2 regions of the Ferrimonas lipolytica genome follow, and region 2 is predicted to be linked to the other one. Evidence: predicted binding sites of a transcription regulator. Region 2 holds the regulator's gene; the other holds the start of a gene.
What was found. Region 2 encodes ArgR, which controls arginine synthesis, uptake and breakdown. Its sites were predicted from a motif close to ANTGAATANNTATTCANT; they were not measured.
Positions count from the first base shown of each region.

Region 1: HER31_RS04265 (YjiH family protein) is a predicted target of ArgR. The motif match lies at 6,365-6,382, and genes of this name have one in related genera.

Region 1 covers NZ_CP051180.1:892,327-901,254, forward strand. Annotated here, with positions in the region: gene HER31_RS04235 (penicillin acylase family protein) at 1-1,762, opposite strand, end outside; gene HER31_RS04240 (DUF1097 domain-containing protein) at 2,043-2,516, opposite strand; tRNA gene HER31_RS04245 (tRNA-Pro) at 2,826-2,902, opposite strand; gene HER31_RS04250 (DUF3413 domain-containing protein) at 2,990-4,783, opposite strand; gene HER31_RS04255 (YejL family protein) at 4,862-5,089, opposite strand; gene yejK (nucleoid-associated protein YejK) at 5,164-6,213, shown strand; gene HER31_RS04265 (YjiH family protein) at 6,486-7,802, shown strand; gene HER31_RS04270 (YbjQ family protein) at 7,938-8,252, shown strand; gene HER31_RS04275 (YbjQ family protein) at 8,256-8,714, shown strand; gene HER31_RS04280 (M48 family metallopeptidase) at 8,698-8,928, shown strand, end outside.
Region 2 covers NZ_CP051180.1:2,986,059-2,994,986, reverse strand. Annotated here, with positions in the region: gene HER31_RS13715 (Fe(3+) ABC transporter substrate-binding protein) at 1-51, shown strand, start outside; gene HER31_RS13710 (ABC transporter permease) at 55-1,677, shown strand; gene HER31_RS13705 (ABC transporter ATP-binding protein) at 1,674-2,705, shown strand; gene HER31_RS13700 (Dyp-type peroxidase) at 2,792-3,709, shown strand; gene argR (transcriptional regulator ArgR) at 3,777-4,247, opposite strand; gene mdh (malate dehydrogenase) at 4,487-5,422, shown strand; gene HER31_RS13685 (ammonium transporter) at 5,917-7,170, opposite strand; gene HER31_RS13680 (P-II family nitrogen regulator) at 7,184-7,522, opposite strand; gene nrfA (ammonia-forming cytochrome c nitrite reductase) at 8,068-8,928, opposite strand, start outside.

The DNA.
Region 1 (8,928 bases), 2.0 Mb from region 2:
CAAAGATCTCTTCAAGTAGGTGGTTGTAGAAACTCTCAAATATGGTTGGTGCAATAAGATCTGCACTGTAAGTACCATCCCACTGCTGTAATGCTTGATAGGCACTGCTACCGGTGTCGGTGACGGCAGCTGCGAGCATAGGCTTGAGCATCATTACTCGTAAGTTACGGCTGTCGTTCTGCAGCTGCTTAAACTCATCGAGATTCCATTGCTGTTGGCTCTCTAGTTGTTCTTGTAGCCACATCGGTCGGAACTTAGGGGCGTAGTAACCAGAGGCTTCAACTTGCTGCAATGGTTCTGAATATGGGTGGTTAGCGGAAAAAATAATGCCGGAGGTGGGATTAAGCTGTTTGGGATTGCTGGAGAAGTCGTAATGGCCTTGGGGCAGGTTGTTGCGCTTGGAGCCGTCAATCATTACTGAGCCACTGATTCCCTCGGCACGCTTAAGGTATTTAGCCACCGCCCATTTGGCAATGTTACCTTGATTGTCGGCATAGAGGAGGTTAACCCCTGGCGACCAGATATTTTCTAGGCTCTGTTCGGTTTCCTCTAATGAGGTGGCGTTGACCAATTGATAGAGGCCATGCAGTGGCTGATTCCCTGGTTGGGTAAAGGTCCAATATAGTGCAGTGGGCTGATCTAACCCGAGCGCTTGATCGACGCGAGGCCCAAATGCCGTTACCTGGCGTTGGTAGTGGAGGCTTTCGCCCCCCTTTATTTCGATTAGCTCATCAATCAGGTCCATTTGCGCGACCTCATCGTCTATCTGGTAGCCATTGTCGGTTATGGTCAGTTGGTAGAGATCGGCGTCGTCGTTCAATAGCATGGTTAACCCCCATACCCGCTGAGGGGTTTGCCCTAATAGTGGGATGGGTAAACCGGGCAAGTAGTGACCGTATAGCACCCGCTCAGGAGTATGGATCTGCGCCTCATACCACACTTGTGGGCTGGAGTAGCTGATGTGAGGATCATTAGCAAACAACGGTGCCCCACTTTCGCTGCGTTCAGCGCTGACGACCCAGCCGTTTGAACCTTGCATCTGGCCCATTGGTAACAGCGAGTCTAACTCTAACTCCAACCAATCTTGGCTAACTAACTCGATACCATCGAGTTCTGCGGCCGCCCAGTGGTCTTGTAAGGCATGCAGATAAGGCTCATCTAAGTTTTGGCGCAAGTCAGTCATTAGCGGGTCTTGCTTGAAGGCCGTGGTGAAACTGTGGGCCATATAACTCAGTGTGGCGAATACATCGACTGGCTGGAATGGTTCGGGGGTTGCGGCCAACAGTTGATACTCTAGCGGAGTGGGTAGGTTTTCAATTGCATTGTTGATGCCATCAACATAGGAGTAAACCCACAGCTGTAATTTAGGATCTTGGGAAAGTAATGCCTGAGCTTGCTGTTCACTCCATTGACGCATACCAAGGGCGCGGAATAGTTGGTCTGTCTTTACTGCTCGCTCACCAAATAAGGCGGCAAGTTCGCCCTTACCAACCCGACGTAATAGATCCATTTGAAATAGACGCTCTTTGGCATGCAGCCAACCAAGGGCAACCATGGCATCGGCATCGTTGTTAGCGTAGAGGGATGGCACTCCATAATCGTCAAATGAGACGGCAATTTTGTTTTGCAGTGCTGGTACAGACTCGATGCCGTGATAGGTCGGGCTGGTTCTCCACAGTTGCAGTGCGACAAAGGCAGTTACTATTGTGACAATAGCGAGAACAACGATAAAGACCGCTTTTATTGCGCGACTGAAAAACATACCCATCCTTGGTGTAAGTACTAACGCCTGTGACTTTATTGATACCATCTGCATTGCAGAAGTAAAGCACTAAGTTACTGTTTTTATGTTTTTTTTGAATTTTGGTATGGGCATTGTCTGTAGCGTTAATCGGCACTTTTCTTGCTGAGTGCAGTGAGCGACGATAAAGGTATTTGGTTTTTGTCTGCTGGACAATGGATGTGGTGGGAGGAGGAGGTTGTGATCAGCGTAAGCCTAACGGCTACGCTGACGATATTGGAAGCTAACGGTGATGGTGTGGTTAAACAACCTGATTTTTAATCTGAGGCTGCAATTTTGCCTGAAGCCATAAGCCCGATGATTTCATCATGGCACCAAACAAAACACCTACCAGCAGCGATGGGACAACCATTTGCCAGTTGCCATTGGAGGCAAAGGTCGCGCAACACCCTAAAAAGGTGCCAGGTATGTAATTAAGCCACTCTTTTTTCGCTTGGATACACATCAGCATCGACACAATGCCAGTAATGATGTAGCCGATAACCTCGATGTTACTGACGGTGGAAAGCTGGATAATAACCATGCCCCAAAACACACCGCTTAGATTGGTTAGCATGCTGATGGCGACTGCCTTTTTGCCTTCAGCTGGCGCAGCAAAATAGGTTGAGCAGCCCATAAATCCTGCCCAGGTTAGCAGACCAAGGGCGACCGAGAGCCATCCCCACAGTGCCGAGAGAATACCAGTAGTAATTGAGATAGCGACCAATGCAGACATGATTCGTTTTCACCAAGCTGAGTAAACCAGCCAGAATATTAGCCGCTTAAGTTGAAGATGTTGTGACGATTGATCACACTTTTGTGGTTAATTTTCAACATTGAGCTCAAGTTAAACCGAAGATTAACCTTATTGGTTGTTCTTAATGAGTTTTATGAAATTAAATAATGTCGAATGTTTTTCAATTACAGCGCGGGTCTTGGGCGTGTCAGCGAATGCAGATGTGACTAACAGGCAGAATATTGGCTATGGACTAGCTAAGAGCGACCAAGCCCACAACGGAGGCCGTTGTGGGCTTGGTGCTGAAGGTGGTCGGCCAGAGAGGACTTGAACCTCCGACCCTCGCTCCCCCAGAGCGATGCGCTACCAGACTGCGCTACTGGCCGATACCATTTAAATATCTCGCAGCGGCGTTATAAAATCAATAGTTTTCAACTCTAACTGATTGATGTTTATCCAGTTGATGCGTGCTGTTAGTGGCTACGGAAGCGACCACCTTCTTCCATCATCAGTACCAAAACTGGCACATCAAGCTTGGCTTCACGCTGCCGCTTATAGTTATTGTTGTACACGCGGTAGGCACCACGATTGTCGATCACGGTGATGGCACGTTCGGTTTGAATCGCAAACTGACGAGCGTTGCCAATAACCAAATAGTCGTTGTGTGGCGGCTGATATAGCTCTTCACCTAGGCTGTATTCACGGATTGGCGTGGTGCACTGGAGTAAGTTGGTCATTAACGTCGGTACCACACCGTAGTGACTGGTGCGATGACTTATGGCTCGTGGGCGTTGCCCGTTCCAGCGGATAAGCAGTGGCACTCTGGTGGCTGCGGGGCTGAAGTTAGCGCGGCTATCGGCATTAATGTCAGTGGTAAATAGGTGGCCATGGGTACCGGTAATGATCACCACGGTGTTTTCTCCCGCGGCTTCAACCAATCGTTGGAGCTGTCCATCGATAAAGTGCAACGACTGCCGGTACTGGTTAAACAACACCTGTTGGGCGTGGTTTAACGATTTGTCGGCTCGCACTGTCGGGATCCCAACTTCGCCAACAGGGGTACTGTAATAAGCGGGTGCTGACAAGCTCACCAGATTAAACTGTGGGCCGTTTTTCTGCTCTATATGGCTGATGACCTGTTGGCTAATGGCAATATCTTGCTCGGCAGCGACATCATCGACAGGGGTAGGAACCACATTAAAGTCTTGTAGCCAGGTTTGTTTATCAAACGGGGTTGCCGCTTGATTGATGCCGTAAGCGGACAGATGGTAGCCCGCTCGGTGTAGTTGTTTGGTTAGCTCTGGGCCTTTTAAGTCCAACAGTAGTGGCTCTCGGTATGAGGGCAACATGCTGTAGAACATAGTGAATAGGCCGTGGTTGTAGCTGTTGCTAGCCGAAGAGTGGTGCTCAAACCAGTGGGATTGCTGGGATAGGTCCATCAGGTACGGCATGGTTTGCTGATTAACCATGTCGGCGCGGAAGCCATCTATGGTGATCATCAACACATCTTGGGTGGTTGGTGGCACGCAATTGATGTCGGTCAGCGGATATAGCAATTGATGTGATGAAGGGGCAATGCGATTGGGTACCGCCATCTCTCCCTCTTCCATCAACCCTTGGCGGGCGATAAAGCCTCGAGCGGTAGCCGGGTAATGCAACGGGAATATATCGTCTTGTGCCACAATTGGACGGTAACCAGTAGCATCGGCCCAAATATGCACCAAGTGCGACGCGATAAAACAACTGGCTAGTACGATTACCACCGGAATCCCCATACGGCGACGACGAACTCGAGCTAATCGTTTCCAAAGTCCATTGGCTAGCACTAGCTGTAAGGCGAGCAGGGCGATTGGGAATACGGCCACAATGGGGTTGTCGAGTAGGGCACCGATATCAGCGCTGGCGATATCAAGAACAAATGGATTGAGGTGGAGTCGATAGTGGTCAAAAATTTCGGCATCGAAGGCCAAAATGGTTAACCCGATGGTTGCAACCAAAGCACCAACGCCGCGCAATATGTGCGAAAACGGCAGCAGTACTGTAATTGGAAACAGAGTAAATAAGTATCCAGCAAAGCCCAAGAATGCAAAATGGCCAACCAGGTTCACCAGCATGTACGCCTGGGCCAATAGCGTGTCAGGCCAGCCTTGGATGTACAAAAAACGTGTTGCGATTAGCATTGCTAACAGCATGTTTATAAAGGTAAACCAGTGTCCCCACAGTACCAAGGGCGACACATTGTCTTTGGTGTGATCGTTGAATTGCATTCTAGGGCTTCAGGCCTGACAAGTTAGGGTTATCCTACGGTGAATAAAAACAGTAATCCAGCAAGCTATTTCAATTGTTTAGGCGTCATCACTGCTATCGATGGATGCCTGCAAAGCTTGCGCAAACTGTTCGGCCAGTGCAGCACGATTTGCCGGTGCAATTTTGCTGTTAATGATAATGGTAGCGGCATTACCAAGGGACATAAGCGCCAAATCGGTTGGGGTTTGGTGTTTTTCCATCACTGCCAGCAGATCCGACAGCAGGGTTTCTACTTGTTGATTGCTGTATTTAGATACGATCGCCATGAGTTTTCCTGTGATGTTATAAAAAGGGCGGCATATAATAGCGGCTTTTACTGCCAACGACTAATGCCAAAGCCATGAGTATAAAAATCGATCAAGCCATTATCCACACAGTCAACCAAGGTAACGATGGTCAACTGGAGTGCCGCTTACGCTCACAACCGCTCAAGCAGTCGATGGCTGCTGACGACCTAATCGCTGAACTGCACCGATTATACACCGCCAAAGCCGGCAAAGGTTTTGGCCACTTTGGGGTTCCTATTAATGAAGACGGCACCCCAGCCGGTGAAGCCAATGAGGAGTTCGAACAAGCGCTAACCCAATGGCAAGCCGGTGAACTCGGCTATGTAGAGTTTACGGCACAAGCCAGTAATCTGCTTGGTAAAGAGTTATCTAAGTATGATTTTGCCACTGGTGGTTACCTACTGTTGGCTCATTACAGCCACGTTGCTTGCAACTACCTATTTGTGGCTCTGATCTCAGCTAAGCCGTCAGTGGCGGTATCCGATGAAATGGAAGTACACGGCATGGAGCATTTAGATTTGTCTAATATGCAGCTGACTGCCCGCATCGATTTAACCGAGTGGAAGGCCGATCCTACCTCTAAAAAGTACATCTCCTTCGTCAAAGGTCGAGCCGGGCGTAAGATCGCCGACTTTTTCTTAGACTTTATGGGCTGTATTGAAGGCATTGATGCTAAAAAGCAAAATAAAGCGTTGATGCAGGCGGTTGAGGATTACGTTGGCACGGCAGAACTCGATAAGTCTGAGCAGCAAGATTGCCGTGACGCCGTGTTCGACTACTGTAAAAGCCAGATTGCCACAGGTGATAACGTTCAGATCAGTGACATTGCCGATGAGTTGGCAGACAAAGGCTTGGAAAGCTTCCACCAATTTACCAGCGATGGCAGCTATGAGTTGATTGAGGAGTTTCCGGCTGATCAGAGCACGTTGCGTCAATTGAAGAAGTTTGCCGGTACCGGCGGTGGTGTTTCTTTGAGTTTTGATGGTCAACATTTAGGCGAACGAGTGCAGTGGGATCCGGCTCGAGATACCATAACTATTCATGGTGTTCCGCCAAACCTGTTAGAGCAGTTGATGCGTCGCAGCGGCAGCAAGGCTGATTAATTATTATTCATATTGTTGGGCAATTGGTACGCCTGAATAATTACGCGGTAATGGTGCATTAAAAGGTGTGATGCCGATCACTAAAGGCGCAGTGGTCGGCACTTTTAAAACTAAATAAGTGTCGGTAGGATACCCGCTACAAATAACTTCTTGTGCATAAAAATGCACTGAAGTGAAATTAATCCCAGTTACGGCACCATCAATAATTGGGATAATTACTCTTTAAGCAGGCACAACACACCATGCAAAATAATTCGTTACGGAACATCCTGATGTTCCTGATCCCATCGATACTGGGCGTCTTTTTCTTTATGACCCCGGTTGTTCACGCCGATGGTATTACTATCCCTATTGCGGTTTTGAAAGATGCTCTGCTTGGTGTTATTGGCGATAACATTGCCGCGGTAGTAAGTGGTGTGTTGATTGTCTCAGCGCTAGCCGCTATTGCCACCAAACTGTTTAAACCTCAGTTTATTCTCAACAACTCATTCCTGAACGGGCTGTTTAATCCGTCGCCGCTGTGGTTTTCTGTTCGTGTATTGGGTGCTGCCTTCGTTGCTATGGTTATCACTCAAACAGGCCCTGAAGTGATCATCAGTGATCTAACCGGTGCTTTTGTGTTTGCCGAGCTAATGCCAACGCTATTTGCCGTATTTGTGTTTGCAGGTTTGTTATTGCCACTGTTGACCCACTTTGGCTTGCTCGAACTGATTGGTAGCCTGCTGACCAAGGTGATGCGTCCGCTGTTTAATCTGCCTGGCCGTTCAGCCATTGACTGCCTTGCGTCATGGCTTGGCGATGGCTCCGTTGGGATCTTGATGTCGTCGAAGCAGTATGAAGAAAAGTGTTATACCCAGCGTGAAGCTGCGGTTATTGGCACTACCTTCTCGGCCGTATCCATTAGTTTCAGTTTGGTGGTGATTGCTCAGGTTGGCTTAGAGTCGATGTTTATTCCTTTCTACTTAACCGTTTGTGTCGCTGGTTTAGTAGTAGCGTTGATTGTGCCGCGTTTACCACCGTTATCTAATAAGAAAGATCTGCTGATTGATGGCACCGAGCGCGCTAAAGACGCTGAGGTGATCCCTGCTGGTCATACTGTATTCTCTTTCGGTTATCAGAATGCTCTAAATACAGCAGCCAAGATTGAAAAGCTGTCTGACGTTATTGTCGTGAGCTGTAAAAATGCCATCGATATGGTGTTTGGAGTACTACCAGTGGTTATGGCTGTGGGTACCATGGGACTTATTGTGGCCGAGTTTACCCCAGTGTTTGCTTGGTTGGGTGCACCGTTTGTACCGTTACTCGAGCTGTTGCAGATCCCGTTTGCTGAAGCGGCCTCTGAAACCATGGTGGTTGGTTTTGCGGATATGTTTATTCCATCAATCATTGCTGCAGGTATTGAAAATGACATGACCAAGTTTGTGATTGCCGCTTTGTCTGTTACCCAACTTATCTTTATGTCAGAAGTAGGCGCCTTGTTACTGGGCTCTAAGATCCCAGTAAATGCATTTGAGCTATTGGTGGTGTTCTTGCTGCGTACCTTAGTATCGCTGCCAGTGATTGCTGGCATGGCTCATCTGATTTTCTAACCAGCGCCAGAGCGAACCAAAGCCGAGCTTATGCTCGGCTTTGTTGTATCTGCATGTTGCCAAGCATAGGCGAGGGCGGGTAGCGGTGATATGGTGATTGCTTCAATCAGCAGAGAATCAGTTGTCATGGATAAGATAACCCTTACCAATATCGAAACCATTCCCGGAAAAACCATCGTTAGCCACCTTGGCTTAGTTCAGGGTAATACAGTGCGCGCCAAACATGTTGGTCGTGATTTTATGGCGGGGCTTAAGAATCTCGTTGGTGGCGAATTGGTTGGTTATACCGAACTGCTGCAAGAATCCCGAGAGCAAGCGGTCGAACGGATGACCGAACAAGCTATCGCCATTGGAGCTAATGCGGTAATCAATGTTCGCTTCTCAACGTCATCAGTGACCTCCGGTGCGGCGGAATTGTTTGCCTACGGTACTGCGGTTGTAGTGGAGTAACCAATGCAGACACTCATTGGGGTACTGTTGTTGATTGGCTTAGGCTTCGTGTTTGGGCGCTATGCAGAGCAACGACATTTCAAACGTCTGCGCCAAGAAGAAGCTCGGTTGCAGTCGATATTGGTGTTTAATACCAAAGAGGTGCCAGCGCAATTCCAACCCTGTCGGGTTAGCTTGGTGGGGGGTAATACCGTTATAGCGGTGGATTACTTTAAGAGCTTTGTGGCGTCGCTTCGCAACATTGTTGGCGGCAACGTTAGTTCATTTGAGTCATTGATTGAACGGGCGCGCAGAGAATCGATTGTGCGAATGAAGCAAGAAGCTGAACAACTTGGTGCCAATGCGGTGTTCAATATGCGTATTGAAACCTCAGCAATTGGCCAAGGAGACGATAAGAGCCAAGTCTCGGTTGAGGTTTATGCATATGGTACGGCGGTAGTGAGCGATGAGCCAGTTCGTTAATCGTCCTACCCCAGAAAATAACCATAAGTCAGGTTCACCACTGCCAGATTTTTTTATTCTGGTTGCAGGCGTTGGTTTGGCGATTAGCGTAGTAGTGCTATTGATTAACCTAGCCATCGGTCAATTGGGACAGTTTATTCCATTCTCGTGGGAGCAACGGTTGGCACCTGCGTGGTCTGCTCAAAGAGTAGAGTCTCCAGCACAGCGACAGATG
Region 2 (8,928 bases):
TACCATCAGGATGCGGTTAAGCTGCTTGATAAAGTGAAGTTTGATCTATAACCGATGAACCATTCCCTCAATCGTCGCTGGTTGTATGGCGGAATGATGATTACCTTGTTGCTGTTAGCGCCTGTTGGGGCGCTACTGCAACAGGGAATGATGCCAGCCAGTGAGGTGTTTACCGATCTGGCCTCGTCGGTGTTAGGGGATTACATAATAAACACCACTTTGCTGGTTCTAATGGTGGCGTTAGGCAGTGCTGTTATTGGTGTTCCTGCGGCGTGGTTAGTGGCCATGTGCCGTTTCCCACTGCAACGGCAGCTGCAATGGGCGCTGTTGTTACCCTTAGCGATGCCAGCGTATTTAGTCGCTTACGTTTATACCGACCTACTTGACTATGCAGGCCCCGTGCAAAAGGCGCTGCGTAACTGGTTTGGCTGGCACAGCCCCAGTGATTACTACTTTCCCGAAGTCCGCACTCTTGGTGGCGCTGCTATCATGCTGGCCTTGGTGTTGTTCCCATATGTGTTTATGTTAGCTCGCACTGCTTTTTTGGAGCAGGCGGGCAATTTGGTGCAAGCCAGTCGTACCTTAGGGTGTAGTCCGTGGAGGAGTTTCTTTCGGGTTAGTTTACCGCTTGCCCGCCCAGCGATTGTGGTTGGTGTGGCGTTGGTGGGCATGGAAACCATGGCTGACTTTGCCACTGTAAATTACTTTGCCGTGAACACCCTCACCACAGCGGTTTACGATGTTTGGCTAGGCTACGGCAGCATTAGTGCAGCGGCGAGATTATCTTGTTTGATGTTGCTCGGGGTGATGTTGTTGATTGCGGTTGAGCGCAGAGGCCGAGCACAACAAAAGCTGTTTCAACGTGGCGATAATCAGCAATCGTTTCATCCCTATACACTTGGTGGTTGGCGGGCTTGGTTGGCTTGCGGCTATTGCGTCACGATGCTGTTATTGGCCTTTGTATTGCCAGCTGCCATTTTGCTGAATTACGCTATCGCCTACTTGGATTGGAGCGAGCTAGATAAGTTTTGGCAGTTTAGCGGTAACAGTTTACTGGTTGCCGTGCTGGTGGCCCTGCTGTCTATTACGGTCGCATTGTTATTGCAATTCCTTGCACGCACCGGTGTGGCTAACTGGCCAAGTCAGATAGCGGGTTTTGGTTATGCATTGCCGGGTACCGTATTAGCCATTGGCGTGTTGATCCCGCTAACGTGGCTGGATTACCGTATTAATGATGTTGCTCAATGGCTGGAACAACCATTACCGGGACTGGTGTTATCAGGTTCGATGCTGGCGCTGTTGTTTGGTTACACTGTTCGTTTCTTAGCGGTGGCCTTGGGCAGTGTTGAATCAAGCTATAAGCGGATAAACCCAAATTTGGATATGGCGGCAGCCACTATGGGGTGTCAATCGCCGCAGATCTTACGCCGTATCCATCTGCCTTTACTACGGCGGGGGCTGCTGACCGGAGCGGTTATTGTATTTATGGAGTCGATGAAGGAGTTACCAGCAGCACTACTACTGAAACCGATAGGCTTTGAAACCCTAGCGACCTACGTCTATCAATTTGTTTCTGATGAAGCGTTGGAACTCGGTGCCTTACCTGCGTTAGTGATTGTCGCCGCTGGACTGCTGCCGGTATGGTTACTGAATCGAAGTTTGGAACAGTCACAATGACAACGACGCTCGAACTGAAACAGCTCCGCTGTAACTACGACGATAAAACGGTACTAGATGGCATCAACCTAACCGTTAAAGATAATGAGATTCTGGCTTTGCTTGGCCCAAGTGGGTGCGGCAAAACTACACTGCTGCGGGCAATCGCCGGTTTACAGGCCGATGTGCAAGGGGAGATCTGGCTGCAGCAACGGTGCTTAACTGCGGCCGGTAAACAGCTCCCACCTGAGCAGCGTAACGTTGGTATTATCTTTCAGGATTATGCTCTGTTTCCTCATTTAACGGTGGCTGACAATATCAGTTTTGGTTTGCAAGGCATGACCAGTGCGTGCAAACGTGAACGGGTCAATGAGATGCTCGAACTGGTGCGGCTTGAGGGGTTAGGGAAACGTTATATTCATCAACTCTCCGGTGGGCAGCAACAACGGGTCGCTATTGCTCGGGCGCTAGCTTATCGACCTAAGTTACTTTTATTAGATGAACCATTTTCCAATATTGATTCACAGGTTCGCACTGAGATGATGCGAGAAATTCGCCAGATCTTGCAGTCGCAAAAAGTGAGTGCCGTTTTCGTTACTCATGCTAAAGAGGAAGCGTTTGCCTTTGCGGATAAGTTGGCCTTGATGCATCAAGGTCAAGTGGTGCAACAGGGGCAAGCGGAACAGCTTTACCGATTTCCCGCGAGCCGTTTTGTTGCCGATTTTCTTGGTGGAGGGAATTATCTTGATGCGGTGGTCAGTGCCGTCGATGAGGTTGAAACTCCGCTTGGTTCGATCAAAAGCTTAAACCCGCTTTCATACCCGCCTGCCCACCAAGGGAAGCTACTGTTGAGACCACAGCAACTTAACCTAGTAGCCGATGATGATGGCAGCGGCATTGTTACCGCGCGTAACTTCAGCGGTACCTATTGCGATTATCAGGTTGAGGTAGGTCCGATTAGCCTAGCAGTGCGTTCGGAACGGTTAGATCTAGCTCAAGGAGCTAAGGTTGCAGTGTCTGCTTTACCTCACGCGTTGATTTTATTGTAATTGATGTTGGTTTTAGCGTTATCCTACTTGCTTGATTGCGGCTCAGTGAGCAAACTATTGCCAGTTGAATTTTGAAGGATAAGACAATGCCGAGAGAGCAGGGTGGGATCTGTGCAGAGGGTAATCTGCATGGGTTATATATGATGTTTAATGCCTACGAAGGAGCTGAGTTGGCATTGCCAGGAGTATTAGCTGGATTAGCGTCATGGCTGCAAAGCTCTGCTGATCGCAATGCTGATTGTGCCTTTAATGGTTTTGTTGCCGTTGGTGCTAACTATTGGGATACCTTGTACCCAAACCAGCGTCCGCCATTGCTTAATCCGTTCCCACAATATTCAGCTGAAGATCGGCACACTCCAAGCCAGCCGGTTGATCTGTTTATCCACCTGCGCAGCGACCGCCTCGACTTTAACCATGTCGTGGCGCAAGAAGTGTGTCGTCGTTTGGTTGGCTTTGCTGAATTGGTCGAGGAGGTGCGTAGTTTCCGTTACCTTGATAACCGTGACTTTACCGGTTTTGTTGATGGCACTGAAAACCCTACAGGCAGCCATCGGCGTGAGGTTGCCTTAGTCGCCGAAGGTGAGTTTGCTGGTGGTAGTTACGTTCATACCCAGCGTTACGTACACAATATGGCGCAGTGGCAACAACAATCGATAAAGACTCAAGAAGATACCATCGGTCGCACCAAGGTTGATAACGTTGAGTATCCATCAGCAGCCAAGCCTGCTTACTGTCATATTAAGCGTACCAATCTTAAAGATGAACACGGCAAAGGCATGGAGATTTTACGTCAAAGCATGCCTTACGGTGATATGAAGGAGCAGGGACTGTTCTTTATCAGCTGTTGTTATACCCCGGTACACTTTGAGAAGCAGTTGCATTCGATGGTTGTCGGTGATGGCCACGGCCACCACGATCACTTGCTGAACTATACACAAGCGGTAACGGGGGCTTCATTTTTTGCACCGTCGCTCGACTTTTTAGAGCAAGCTGCGAATCTATAAGCTGCCACAAAAAACGCCTGACTTAATCGTTAGGCGTTTTTGTATCTAGCGACTTAACTGGTAGAGGCTAATCGACGTAATTGAACAGTTCTTTGATCATCGCTAAGGTTGGCTCTAATTGAGCGTGGCTGGTTGGAGCGATGAAGATGGTATCGTCGCCTGCGATGGTGCCTAAAATCCCCTCAGCTTTACCCATGGAGTCCAACAGACGAGCAATCAATTGGGCGGCGCCTGGACTAGCGTGAACGACGATCATGCTGCCGTTATGATCAACATCTAATACTAGATTACGAAGCTGTGCATTCGCCGTTGGTACCCCAAGCTCTGCAGGTAAGCAGTACACCATCTCTTGCTTAGCGTTACGAGTGCGTACTGCCCCAAACTTGCTAAGCATCCGCGATACCTTGGACTGGTTAATATTGCTGAACCCTTCCCCTTGCAGTGCGGTAACGATCTCGCCTTGTGAGCCAAATCGCTCCTCTTTCAAGATCGATTTGAATACTCGTACTAGTTCGTCTTGCTGATGGCCTGTCTTCATAAGTGCTTTAATACAACAAAGTTAGCTTTTAAGGAGGGTTAGGTTGCATAAATAGTGCTTATAAAGCAAGAGTGATTCATATATACGGCATAAAAATTCATCATTACGTATTATCTACAGCCATTTTTGCTGCCATTGACAGTATTGATACCAGTCATTGCGAAACGTCTTACCTTTGGGTATTGTGGGCGCCAATAGAGTGATGTCTATCACATTTTCATGGAAAGATGGAGACAACGATGAAAGTTGCAGTATTGGGTGCCGCAGGTGGCATTGGTCAGGCCTTAGCCCTGTTGTTGAAACTGAACCTGCCTGCTGGCAGTAAATTGGCATTGTATGACATTGCGCCAGTAACCCCGGGCGTAGCAAAAGACATTAGCCACATACCTACCGATGTGGAAGCAACCGGCTTTGCCGGCGAAGACCCAAGCCCAGCGCTTGAGGGAGCTGACGTAGTACTGATCTCAGCGGGTGTTGCCCGTAAGCCAGGTATGGACCGTTCTGATCTGTTCAATATTAATGCCGGTATTATTCGGAACCTAACCGCTAAGGTCGCTGCAGTAGCTCCAACAGCGTGTATCGGCATTATCACCAATCCAGTAAACACTACAGTGGCGATTGCTGCTGAAGTGCTAAAAGAAGCGGGTGTTTACGACAAGAATAAATTGTTCGGCGTAACCACGTTGGATGTGATCCGCAGTGAAACCTTTATTGCTGAAGCAAAAGGCTTGAACGTTGCAGATGTTAAGCTAAATGTAATTGGTGGCCATAGCGGTGTGACTATCTTGCCACTGCTGTCCCAAGTTAAGGGCGTTGAGTTTAGCGCTGAGGAAATTGCCAGCCTGACTCACCGTATCCAGAACGCCGGAACAGAAGTAGTAGAAGCTAAAGCCGGTGGCGGTTCTGCCACATTGTCGATGGCGCAAGCGGCTTGTCGCTTTGGTTTAGCGGTTGTTCGAGGTTTACAAGGTGAGCAGGGCGTAATTGAGTGCGCTTACGTTGAAGGCGCAGGTGAACACGCTCGTTTCTTTGCTCAGCCGATTGAACTTGGTACCGCGGGTGTTAAAGCCATTTTGCCGTACGGTGGCCTCAGTGCTTTCGAGCAAGATGCACTGACCGGCATGCTCGAGACTCTTAAGGGTGATATTCACATTGGTGAAGAGTTCGTTAAGTAATAATGCTCTTTGCTAGTGCTAACAAACCGACGCTGATGCGTCGGTTTTTTTATGCTTTGATGTTGCCAATGCGCCGAGCCAATCACATTCTTCGCCACTGCGATATCGTCAACTGTATGCCAATTCAATTGGAGCCTATGAAACGCTGGACTTGGTGTTGATATGCACTTAGGTCTGCTACTGGGGTTGGCAGGCGAGGGTATAAGTCAGGGGGGAACTGCTAATTTCTGGCGCAGCAATCGGCATGATGATGCTGTTGTCGGTATTGGTTATTCGTGAGTAGCTTAGTGTTGGGCGATGCTAGTGATAGCCAAGGCATTGCCCGAGCGTTTCAGTTGAGTGAGCTAGCGGGTGCATTCGTAGGGTTGGTAATAACAGTTCATTTATTACTGCCGTTGCTCAGCTCGTACTAACGACACTCTTTTCTCGGCGCTAGATACAACAACACGCCTACAGCGGTAGGCGTGTTGGTAAGCTAGGCGAAACGCCGCGGATTAGCTTTGGCTTTTCACTGTGACGAACTCAGGGTACGCATCAATACCACAATCTGATGCATCCATGCCGTTGTACTCTTCCTCTTCGGTAACACGGATCCCCATGGAGTATTTAAGCGCTACCCATACTACGAAGCTGGTGCTAAATACCCAAGCGAAGATGATGGCAGCACCCAGTAGCTGGCCGCCAAAGGTGGCGTCGGCATTGGATACTGGTACTGCTAACAAACCAAATAGGCCACACACGCCGTGAACTGAAATTGCACCCACAGGGTCGTCCAGCTTAATCTTGTCCATCGCAACGATGGAGAACACTACTAAGCTACCAGAGATGCCACCAATCAGTGCAGCCATAGGCAGTGATGGTGATAGCGGGTCGGCTGTGATAGCAACTAGGCCAGCCAAAGCGCCGTTCAATATCATGGTTAAATCGGCTTTTGCCCAGGTGATTTTACAAAGCAGCAGCGCAGCGATGGCACCAAAGGCAGCAGCGGAGTTAGTATTAACGAAGATCTTAGCAACAGCGGTTGAGTTTTCAGCATCGGAAATCAACAATTGCGAGCCACCGTTAAAACCAAACCAGCCTAACCACAAAATAAAGGTACCCAGTGTTGCCAGTGGTAGGTTTGAGCCCGGAATCGGATTTACGCTGCCATCGGCGTTGTATTTCCCCTTACGCGCTCCTAATAAAAGCACACCAGCGATTGCTGCTGCGGCACCAGCCATATGGACAATGCCTGATCCAGCAAAGTCTACAAATCCGATAGTGCTAGAGATAAAGCCACCCCCCCAGGTCCAGTACCCCTCTATCGGATAGATAAAGCCAGTTAACACAACAGCAAACGCCAGAAATGCCCAAAGCTTCATGCGTTCAGCGACAGCGCCGGACACAATGGACATGGCAGTTGCAACGAACACCATTTGGAAAAAGAAATCAGACTCAAGGGCGTGATCGGCCCCCTCTGCTTGGCTGCCAATCAGGCTGCCAAAGCTTGGTAACCAGCCGCCTTCGACGTTGTCGACGTACATAATGTTGTAACCGACCAACAGGAACATGGCACAAGCAATGGCGTACAGTGCCATGTTTTTGGTTAGGATCTCGGTGGTATTTTTAGAGCGGACTAACCCCGCTTCGAGCATCGCAAACCCGGCTGCCATCCACATCACTAAGGCGCCAGACACCAAGAAGTAAAAGGTATCTAAGGCAAAGCGTAATTCAGTAACTGTGCTCGTCAATTCGGTAACTTGTTCCATGTTGGGTTCCTCCTTAAATTGCTTCGGCGTCGAGTTCGCCAGTACGGATCCGAACCACACGATCAAGATCGACGACAAAGATTTTCCCATCCCCGATTTTGCCGGTTCCGGCGGCTGCAGTGATCACTTCGAGTAGGCGTTCAACCTTGTCGGTTGAGGTAGCGATCTCTAGTTTCACTTTTGGGAGAAAATCTACTTGGTATTCCGCCCCGCGATAGAGTTCGGTATGACCTTTTTGACGACCAAAGCCTTTAACTTCAGTGACGGTCAATCCTTCAACGCCTAACTCGGCGATGGCTTCTCTAACGTCATCTAGCTTGAATGGTTTTATGATTGCACTGACCAGTTTCATTGCCGTTACCTCGCCTTTTTAATTAGTTGCCAAGACTCTTACAACAGTTGTGCCAGTTTTTTTTATCTAACATTAACAATGATTTAGATGTTATGGCGCTGGTGGGGGCTGGAAGCATGCACCGAGTTGGACTGTGTTGTTGCACACTTATTGTGCAGGGTGCGTTGTGGTGCAAGCTGTGAGGTTGTCGAGCTAGGAATAAAAAAGCTGTGTACCAACTAAGTGTTGTTGTTTCCAATGCTGTTAAAGCACCGGCTAGGCGAGTTTTGATACAAGGGGAAAGCACTACCGCCGTTGATCTCCTGCCGCATTGGAGCAGTTCAGCGAAGCGTTTTGGACTGCGACCTAAGGCAAAGGGGGATTCCAAAGGGGGCGGAGCTCCCCCCTAATGCATACAAGAATGTGCCGTCGCCACCGCGACATCCTCCCCTAAAGCACCGAAATCGATGAAGCCGAAGGCTTAAGATAAACTTCAACAGCTAACTACGACACAGCCATAAAAAAGGCAGCCATAGGCTGCCTTGATAATCGAACCAAGTTAACGGTTACTCAGGAGAGCTGCCGTACTTGTTGTTGTAACTTTCGTCCCACTTAGGCGCCAATGTTTCTAGGAATTTTGCTTTCTCTGCTTCCAGTTTCTCCATATCCCAACCAACGGCAGCTTGCGCTGCGGCTTTGGTGGAGATATCAGGAATGGCAACCACGTCGGTGTAACCATGCTTAGCCAATACTCGCGCCAAAGCGGCTCGGGCATCAGCACTACGCTCAAGTGAGCTGGCCAATAAGCGCAGAGCTTCGGCTGGGTTGTGCATATGGATTCCGTGGGAAGCGATAGCCATATCCCAACGCCATTGGCTGTGGCGAATGGCGGTCAGCACCTCTTTCATTTCCGCTTCGGTTGCACCAGCATCCCAAGCGGCTTTGGCCTCAAAGTGCGCGTGTACCAATTGTTTCTCGGCATTAAGCTTAGCTTCGTTCACCATCTCCTTATAACCATGAACTACTTTTTCGAGATCCTCTTTGCTCTGATCGTGACAGCGAGCACAAGTGAATTCGAACTGGTCAAATGGGTTACCAACGTTGTGATCGGTAAACTTGCGCCCCTCGGCGTTAGTGACTCGCGGCATGTGACAGTCCGTACAGGAGACGTTATTGCGCCCATGGGTACCGGAGGTCGTGGTTTCAAAGCCCGGATGCTGGGCTTTCAGCATCGGTGCCTTAGAGATCCCGTGGGTCCAGTCTGAGAACTGAATGCTGTCGTAGTACTTCTCGATCTGCAGTGCATCGGTGCCCATATCCCATGGGAATTTAACGAATTTGTTGCTCTTTTCGAAGTAGTATTCAACGTGACATTGAGAACAGACCATGGTCTGTTTTTGTGACTTAGTGGCTTCTTTCCAATTCCA